2 regions of the Pseudomonas sp. C11 genome follow, and region 1 is predicted to be linked to the other one. Evidence: riboswitches for the same ligand, from Rfam matches in the RefSeq annotation. Region 1 holds a riboswitch; the other holds the start of a gene.
The links. Region 1 has a riboswitch for cobalamin ahead of cobO (cob(I)yrinic acid a,c-diamide adenosyltransferase). Riboswitches for the same ligand answer to the same signal wherever they lie in the genome.
Positions count from the first base shown of each region.

Region 2: another riboswitch for cobalamin. It lies ahead of cobW (cobalamin biosynthesis protein CobW); the one in region 1 lies ahead of cobO (cob(I)yrinic acid a,c-diamide adenosyltransferase).

Region 1 covers NZ_JAWIIP010000004.1:88,612-92,175, reverse strand. Annotated here, with positions in the region: gene VC352_RS08250 (diguanylate cyclase) at 1-815, opposite strand, end outside; gene VC352_RS08245 (hypothetical protein) at 855-1,049, shown strand; cobalamin riboswitch at 1,284-1,494, shown strand; gene cobO (cob(I)yrinic acid a,c-diamide adenosyltransferase) at 1,670-2,281, shown strand; gene VC352_RS08235 (cobyrinate a,c-diamide synthase) at 2,281-3,564, shown strand, end outside.
Region 2 covers NZ_JAWIIP010000007.1:206,886-210,449, forward strand. Annotated here, with positions in the region: gene glmS (glutamine--fructose-6-phosphate transaminase (isomerizing)) at 1-10, shown strand, start outside; gene VC352_RS13420 (hypothetical protein) at 7-237, shown strand; gene cobM (precorrin-4 C(11)-methyltransferase) at 460-1,215, opposite strand; gene VC352_RS13430 (cobalamin biosynthesis protein) at 1,212-1,649, opposite strand; cobalamin riboswitch at 1,736-1,931, shown strand; gene cobW (cobalamin biosynthesis protein CobW) at 2,026-3,075, shown strand; gene cobN (cobaltochelatase subunit CobN) at 3,203-3,564, shown strand, end outside.

The DNA of each region.
Region 1 (3,564 bases):
ACCCGATATTCCAGGCGCCAGGGCGTGAGGTTGCGGGTCGCGCTTTCCAGCGATCCCATGTACAGCCCAAGATCATCCGGGTGCAGTAATTGCCGCAGGCGCTGGGGGTTGGCCTGCAACTCGGCGGGGGAGACGCCGTAGATCTCCTGTGAGCCGGCGCTGATGTAGGTGAACTGGCCGCTGCCGTCTGCCTGGGCATGGAACTGGAAGACCATGCCGGGGATTTCGTTGCTCAGTGCGCTCATCAGTTCGGCCGTCTGCTCGAGCTGCTCGGCCATGTTGCGCAGCGCGCTGATGTCGGTCGTGGTGCCGACCATGCGCAGTGCCTTGCCGCTGCGGTCGCGTTCCACCACCTTGCCACGGCTGCGCACCCAGAGGTAATGACCGTCGCGGTGACGGATGCGGTGCTCGACCTCGTAGGCTTCGGTGCGTTGTTCCAGGTGGTCGATTATGGTGGCCTGAACGCGGGCGAGATCGTCCGGATGGATGCGTTTGTAGCTGTCGTGAATGTCGTCGCCGATTTCATGCTCGGCATAGCCGATCAACGCCTTCCAGCGTGGCGAGTAGTGAATGCGATCCTTGTTCAGGTCGCGATCCCAGATGCCGGTGTTACTGCCGTCGATGGCGAGCGCCATGCGTTGTTCCCGGCGCATCAGGGCTTGCTGTTCCCAGGTGATTGTCAGCAGCGTGTCGAGGCTGCTGACGATATCGCTCAGTGCCGTCTGATCGCTGTCATCGGGCGTTTGCGCGCGCTCGTGGAAAAGGCACAGCAAAGCCTTGCCGGCCGCCAGCGGGAGCAGGCTCAGGGCCTGCACGGAATCCGGCGGATCCATCCCGAGCTGACGGGCGATCGCTTGCCGATCTACGAGATGTCGTGCGGTTTCGGGCCACTGCCCTGGGTGCTGGGCGGGCGTATCGGCAAGTGGCTGTCCGCTGAACGCGACGACGTGAGCCTGATGCGGCGCTTTCTCCAGCACGAGCGCCGTGGAGGCATGCGTGTGCGTGCAGGCGAGCCGCAGCAGTGGCAAGCAGGCTTGCGCAAGAGGTGAATGCGACCCGTTGAAGGCAAACGTGAACAGCATTGGGACTCCACGTTCGTGAAAATGGGTGGCGCGAATAGGGGTTCAGGATTTGGTGCGAGCGGAATCTGCCGTCGCGCGCAGGCTTTGAGTTCGGTTATGGGCATTAGTTTAGGCGCGAGGGCGCATTGTGCCATTAATCCGGGTGCATGGGCGGAGACGGCGCAGCGCCGAAGATTGACGCGCAGCCCTGCCAGCCTCTACCCTGCGCGCCTTGCTTCAGGTGCCCCGCGTCGCTGTAACCGGCGACCGAGGGGGGAAACAGGGAAGCCGGTGCGCATGCCGGCGCTGCCCCCGCAACGGTAGGTGAGTCAAACGCCGCTTCAGGCCACTGTGCAAGGCACGGGAAGGCGCGGCGGGGTGCCATTGGCGTCGCTCACGAGCCCGGAGACCGGCCTGTCGCAGTTTCACGGCATCGCGGAGGGCGCTGTCCGGCTTACGCCCCGGTTCAACCGGGGCGTTCGTGTTTGCGTCTTCCGCCTGCCTGACCAGCCACCAGCGCCTGGAGACGTCGCGTGCACTCGCATGCTTCCTCACCATCGTCGCACCTTCGAATGACGGTGCCGGCGCCTGATGTACGGGAACACAGCATGAGCGAATCCGCCGAACGCGATGCCCGCCACAAGGCGCGCATGCAGCGCAAGAAAGCCCTGATCGACGAGAAGATTGCCCAGGCCCAGGATGAATATGGCCTGTTGCTGGTGCATAGCGGCAATGGCAAGGGCAAGAGCAGCAGTGCCTTCGGTATGGTCGCGCGTGCCCTCGGTCACGGCATCAAGGTTGGTGTGGTGCAGTTCATCAAGGGCGCGGCCAGCACCGGCGAAGAAACCTTCTTTCGCCGCTTCCCCGAGGAAGTCAGCTATCACGTGATGGGCGAGGGCTTCACCTGGGAAACCCAGGATCGCCAGCGCGACATCGCCAAGGCGCAGGAGGCATGGGCCGTGGCCCGGCGCCTGCTCAGCGATGAATCCGTTGGCCTGGTGGTGCTGGATGAGCTGAACATCGCCCTCAAGCACGGCTATCTCGAACTGGACGCGGTGCTGGCCGATATCGAGGCCCGGCCACTGCTGCAGCACGTGGTGGTGACCGGCCGGGGCGCCTTGCCGGGGATGATCGAGGCGGCCGATACGGTCACCGAGATGAGCCTGGTCAAGCATGCCTTCAAATCCGGGGTGAAGGCGCAAAAAGGCATCGAATTCTGATGACGACACGTCACTGCCCGGCGCTGCTGATCGCCGCGCCGGCGTCCGGCCAGGGCAAGACCACCGTTACCGCAGCGCTGGCGCGCCTGCACACCCGGCAGGGGCGCAAGGTGCGGGTGTTCAAATGCGGCCCGGACTTTCTCGACCCGATGATCCACGCCCGTGCCAGCGGCGCGCCGGTGTATCAGCTCGATCTGGCCATGGTCGGCGAGGCGGAGAGCCGTCGTCTGCTGTGGCAGGCCGCTGGCGAGGCCGATCTGATTCTGATCGAAGGGGTGATGGGCCTGTTCGACGGCAAACCCTCGGCCGCCGACTTGGCGCGCCACTTCGGTGTGCCGGTGCTGGGGGTGATCGATGGTGCGGCGATGGCGCAGACCTTCGGCGCGCTGGCCCATGGCCTGGCCACCTTTCAGCCGGATCTGCCCTTTGCCGGTGTGCTGGGCAACCGCGTTGCCAGTAGCCGTCATGGCGATATCCTGCGTGATGCCCTGCCGTCGAGCATTCGCTGGTTCGGCGCCTTGCCGCGCAGCGCCGCGGTGGAGTTACCCAGCCGCCATCTGGGCCTGGTGCAGGCGGGCGAGTTGGCGGATCTGGATGCGCGCCTGGACGCCGCCGCCGATGCGTTGGCGGCCAGTGCCGATGTCGATCTGCCGCCAGCGGTGAGCTTTGCTGCGCCGCAGATCGACGAGCCTGCGCCCCTGTTGAACGGTGTGCGCATCGGCGTGGCGCACGATGCCGCGTTCGCCTTCCTGTATCAGGCCAACCTCGACCTGCTGCAGGTGCTCGGCGCCGAGCTGTGCTACTTCTCGCCGCTGGCCGATAGCGAGCTGCCCGAGGTGGACAGCCTTTACCTGCCCGGCGGCTATCCCGAGCTGTACCTGGCCGAGCTGGAAGCCAATCAGGCCATGGCGGCGGCGATCCATGCCCATCATCAGGCCGGCAAACCGTTGCTCGCCGAATGTGGCGGCATGCTCTATCTGCTCGACGAGTTACGGGACAAACAAGGAGCCAGCGGGCGCATGCTCGGTCTGCTGGCCGGCAGCGCCGCGTTGCAACCGCGCCTGACTGCGCTGGCCTTGCAGGCAGTGACGCTACCGGAAGGCGAGCTGCGTGGGCATAGCTACCATCATTCGCGCCTGGACAGCCCGCTAGAGCCGCTGGCGCTCGGTCGCTGCCCGAATGGCAAGCCAGTGGCCGAAGCGGTCTATCGTCTCGGCCGGCTGACCGCCAGCTACATCCACTTCTATTTGCCGTCCAACCCGGAGGCGGCCGCCGCGCTGCTG
Region 2 (3,564 bases), on a different contig from region 1:
AGTCGAATGAAGCGCCAGGACGTGATCGAGCGGTTGGCCGATGGCGTGGTTTTCCACACCCAGGTCATGGTCAACCCGGCCAATACCAGCGAATGGATCGTGTTCTTCAACAAGGATGCGGGCCGCAGCTTCTTTCTGGTGGACGATGCTGAGCAGGTGCAGACCTTTACCAGTCTGGATGCGTTGATGGTCGAGCTGCGCGGCTTGGGCATCAAACGGGTGGAAGTACAGCTCTGAATAGTTGCTCACAGTTGGCGTGGATCAAGCTGTGGATATCCTCGTGACAGTTGGCTGAAGCCATTGCGAATAGGGCCTTACAGCCAGTTGTACAGAAAGTGCTCGCCAGCTTGCCCACTATCCACAGGGTGATTGGATAAGTCGCTTCCTATCCTGTTGATAAAGCGCTGAAAGCCATACATAGCAAGGCTTTCAGCGCTTTGTACGGTTTCTCGCCAGAGTTCAATCAGTGCCGGGACGGTAGAGGTGCCGATGCGCTGCGTCATACAGCGCAGATTCCGCGAAGGCACCTGGATCGAGTACGCGACCGACCAGGATCAGCGCCGTGCGGCGGAAGTCCTTGGCGGCGACCCTCTCTTCGATATCGGTCAGTGTGCCCAGCACCCAGTCCTGATCCGGCCAGCTCGCTCTGTGGATAACCGCGATGGGGCAGTCGGCGCCATAGTGCGGCAGCAGTTTGTCGACGATGGCCGGCAGATGGCGTACACCGAGGTGGATGGCCAGGGTTGCGCGGTGCCGCGCCAGGTCATGCAGTTGCTCGCCCTCAGGCATCGGCGAAGTGGTGCCGTAGCGGGTAAGAATCACCGTCTGGGCGATGCCCGGCAGAGTCAGCTCGGATTCCAGCAACGCCGCACAGGCAGCGGTGGCGGTAACGCCGGGAATGATCTCGAAGGGGATGCCGAGCGCGCGCAGCTCGCGAATCTGTTCGCCAATGGCGCCGTACAGCGACGGGTCGCCCGAGTGCACGCGGGCCACGTCCAGGCCGCGCTTATGGGCCTGGTGCAGCAGCGTGATGATCTCGCCCAGGTTCAGCTCGGCAGTGTTCACCACCTGTTCGGCGCTGTGGCCCTGCAGCACCGCCTCGGGCACCAGCGAGCCGGCGTAGAGAATCACCGGGCACGAGCGGATCAGGCGTTGCCCCTTGACGGTGATCAGTTCGGGGTCGCCGGGGCCAGCACCGATAAAGTAGACGGTCATGCAGGTTCTCTATCGAAGGTGGCCAGTGCACAGGTGGCGCTGGCACTACGGTTTTTCTCGCCGAGCAGGCAGGGCGATGCGCCCATGCGCGCTGCCAGTGCGAGGGCACAAGGCTCCGCTACGGCGGGACTGCCTGTGGCTGCCTGGGTCAATGCATTGCCGGCGGTCAAGGCCTGATAGGGGCTCAGTTGCTCGGGGGCGAAAAACACCAACTCAAGGGCCAGGTGCTCAGCCAGTTCATGCAGGCTGGCTTCGTCGCGCTTGTGGGCGATGCTGGCCAGGCCGACTATGTTGTCCACCGTCAGCTCATGCTGGGCCAGGCTGTGGATAAGCAGGTCGATCAACTCGTCCAGGCTGCAGCCACGGCGACATCCCAGCCCGGCAACGACCTGGATCGATGAGGCAGAAGGATGATCGGAGGTGGTCGGCAACATGAGTGACATTCGGACTGAGCGGTGGCGTAGCTCATCATGGCACCTGCCAGCGGTCAACCGCGATTGACCGGCCGCCGTGGCCTGCGTAGCCTTCTCGCTTTCGAGGTTCTTCCCGGCATGGCGCCGAGGAGCTAAGAGGGAACAGGGTCGATGCCCTGGCTGCCCCCGCAACTGTGAACGGTCGTAAACCCTTCGATACACCACTGCCTCAGGCGGGAAGGTGAAGGATGCGCAACGCGCACGCCGTGAGCCAGGAGACCTGCCTCGACAGACCAGCCATTTGCTCGGACGGGGTGATCCGACGCGGCCAGCACGCCCTTGTGTGCCCGCCTGCGCGTACCCGTCCGCCGAACCTACCGACGCCACGGGGCCCTTGATGAAAACCCTCGCCAAACTGCCTGTCACCATCGTCACCGGTTTTCTCGGTGCCGGCAAAACCACCCTGCTGCGCCACCTGCTGGCCAATGCCGGCGGCCGCCGTATCGCGGTGATCGTCAACGAGTTCGGTGAACTGGGCATCGATGGCGAGATCCTCAAGCAGTGCTCCATCGGCTGCAGCGAGGAGGAGGCCAATGGCCGAGTTTTCGAACTGGCCAACGGCTGCCTGTGCTGCACCGTGCAGGAAGAGTTCTTCCCGGTGATGCGTGAGCTGGTGGCGCGCCGCGGCGATCTCGACCATATCCTCATCGAGACCAGTGGTCTGGCATTGCCCAAGCCGCTGGTGCAGGCCTTCAACTGGCCGGAAATCCGCAACGCCTGCACGGTCGACGCGGTAATTACCGTGGTCGACAGCCCTGCAGTGATCGCCGGCACCTTCGCTGCCTTCCCCGACCAGGTGGACGAGCAGCGCAAGCTCGACCCCAACCTCGACCACGAGTCGCCGCTGCACGAGCTGTTCGCCGACCAACTGGCCAGCGCCGACCTGGTGATCCTCAACAAGGCCGACCTGCTCGACGCCGAGGCGCTCGCTGCCGTGCGCGCCGAGGTGGCCGAGGAGTTGCCGCCAGCGGTCAAGGTGATCGAGGCGCACGGTGGTGAGCTGCCGCTGGACGTGCTGCTGGGCCTGAACAGCGAAACCGAGCTGCATATCGAAAATCGCCGCACCCATCACGACGATGAAGACGACGACCACGATCACGAGGAATTCGACTCGTTCCACGTGGAACTACCGGAAACAGAGGAGCCGCGCCTGCTCGCCGCACTGAAAGACGCTGTGGCCAAGTACGGCATCCTGCGGGTGAAAGGTTTCGCAGCGATCCCTGGCAAACCCATGCGCCTGCTGGTGCAGGGTGTGGGCCAGCGCTTTGACCGTCACTTCGACCGCGCCTGGCTGGCTGACGAGCCGCGTGTCAGCCGCCTGGTGGTGATCGGCCAGCAGCTTGACCGCTCGGCCATCGAGGCCGAGCTGAAAGCGGCGCTGGCCTGATACAGAGCGTAGGGCGTACTCGATCGTAGGGCGGACTCAGGAGCGAAGCGAACAGTCCGCCGGATAACTGAGTACACCCTACGGCGCTAAGACCAATCGCGGCTAAAGCCCCTCCCACAGAGCGAATATGCACTTACTGCGCACCCAACCCGGCGCCCAACTGCCGGCTGACAGCATCGCCGACCTTGGCCAGACGCCTGCCGAGCTGGTGATCCTGTGCACGGGCGATTCGCATCTGTCGTTGCTGGCTGAAGCCGCCCGGCAACTGCCTGAGGACTACCCCAGCCTGCGCCTGGCCAGCCCGGCGCAGCTGAGCAACAACGCCTCGGTGGACTACTACGTCGAGCAGGTGCTGCAGCACGCCAAGGTCATCCTGATCTCGGTGCATGGAGGGGTCAGCTACTGGCGCTACGGTGTGGAGCGCCTGGTTGAGCTGGGCGCGCGCGGCGCCACGGTGATCATGGTGCCGGGCGACGACAAGCCCGACCC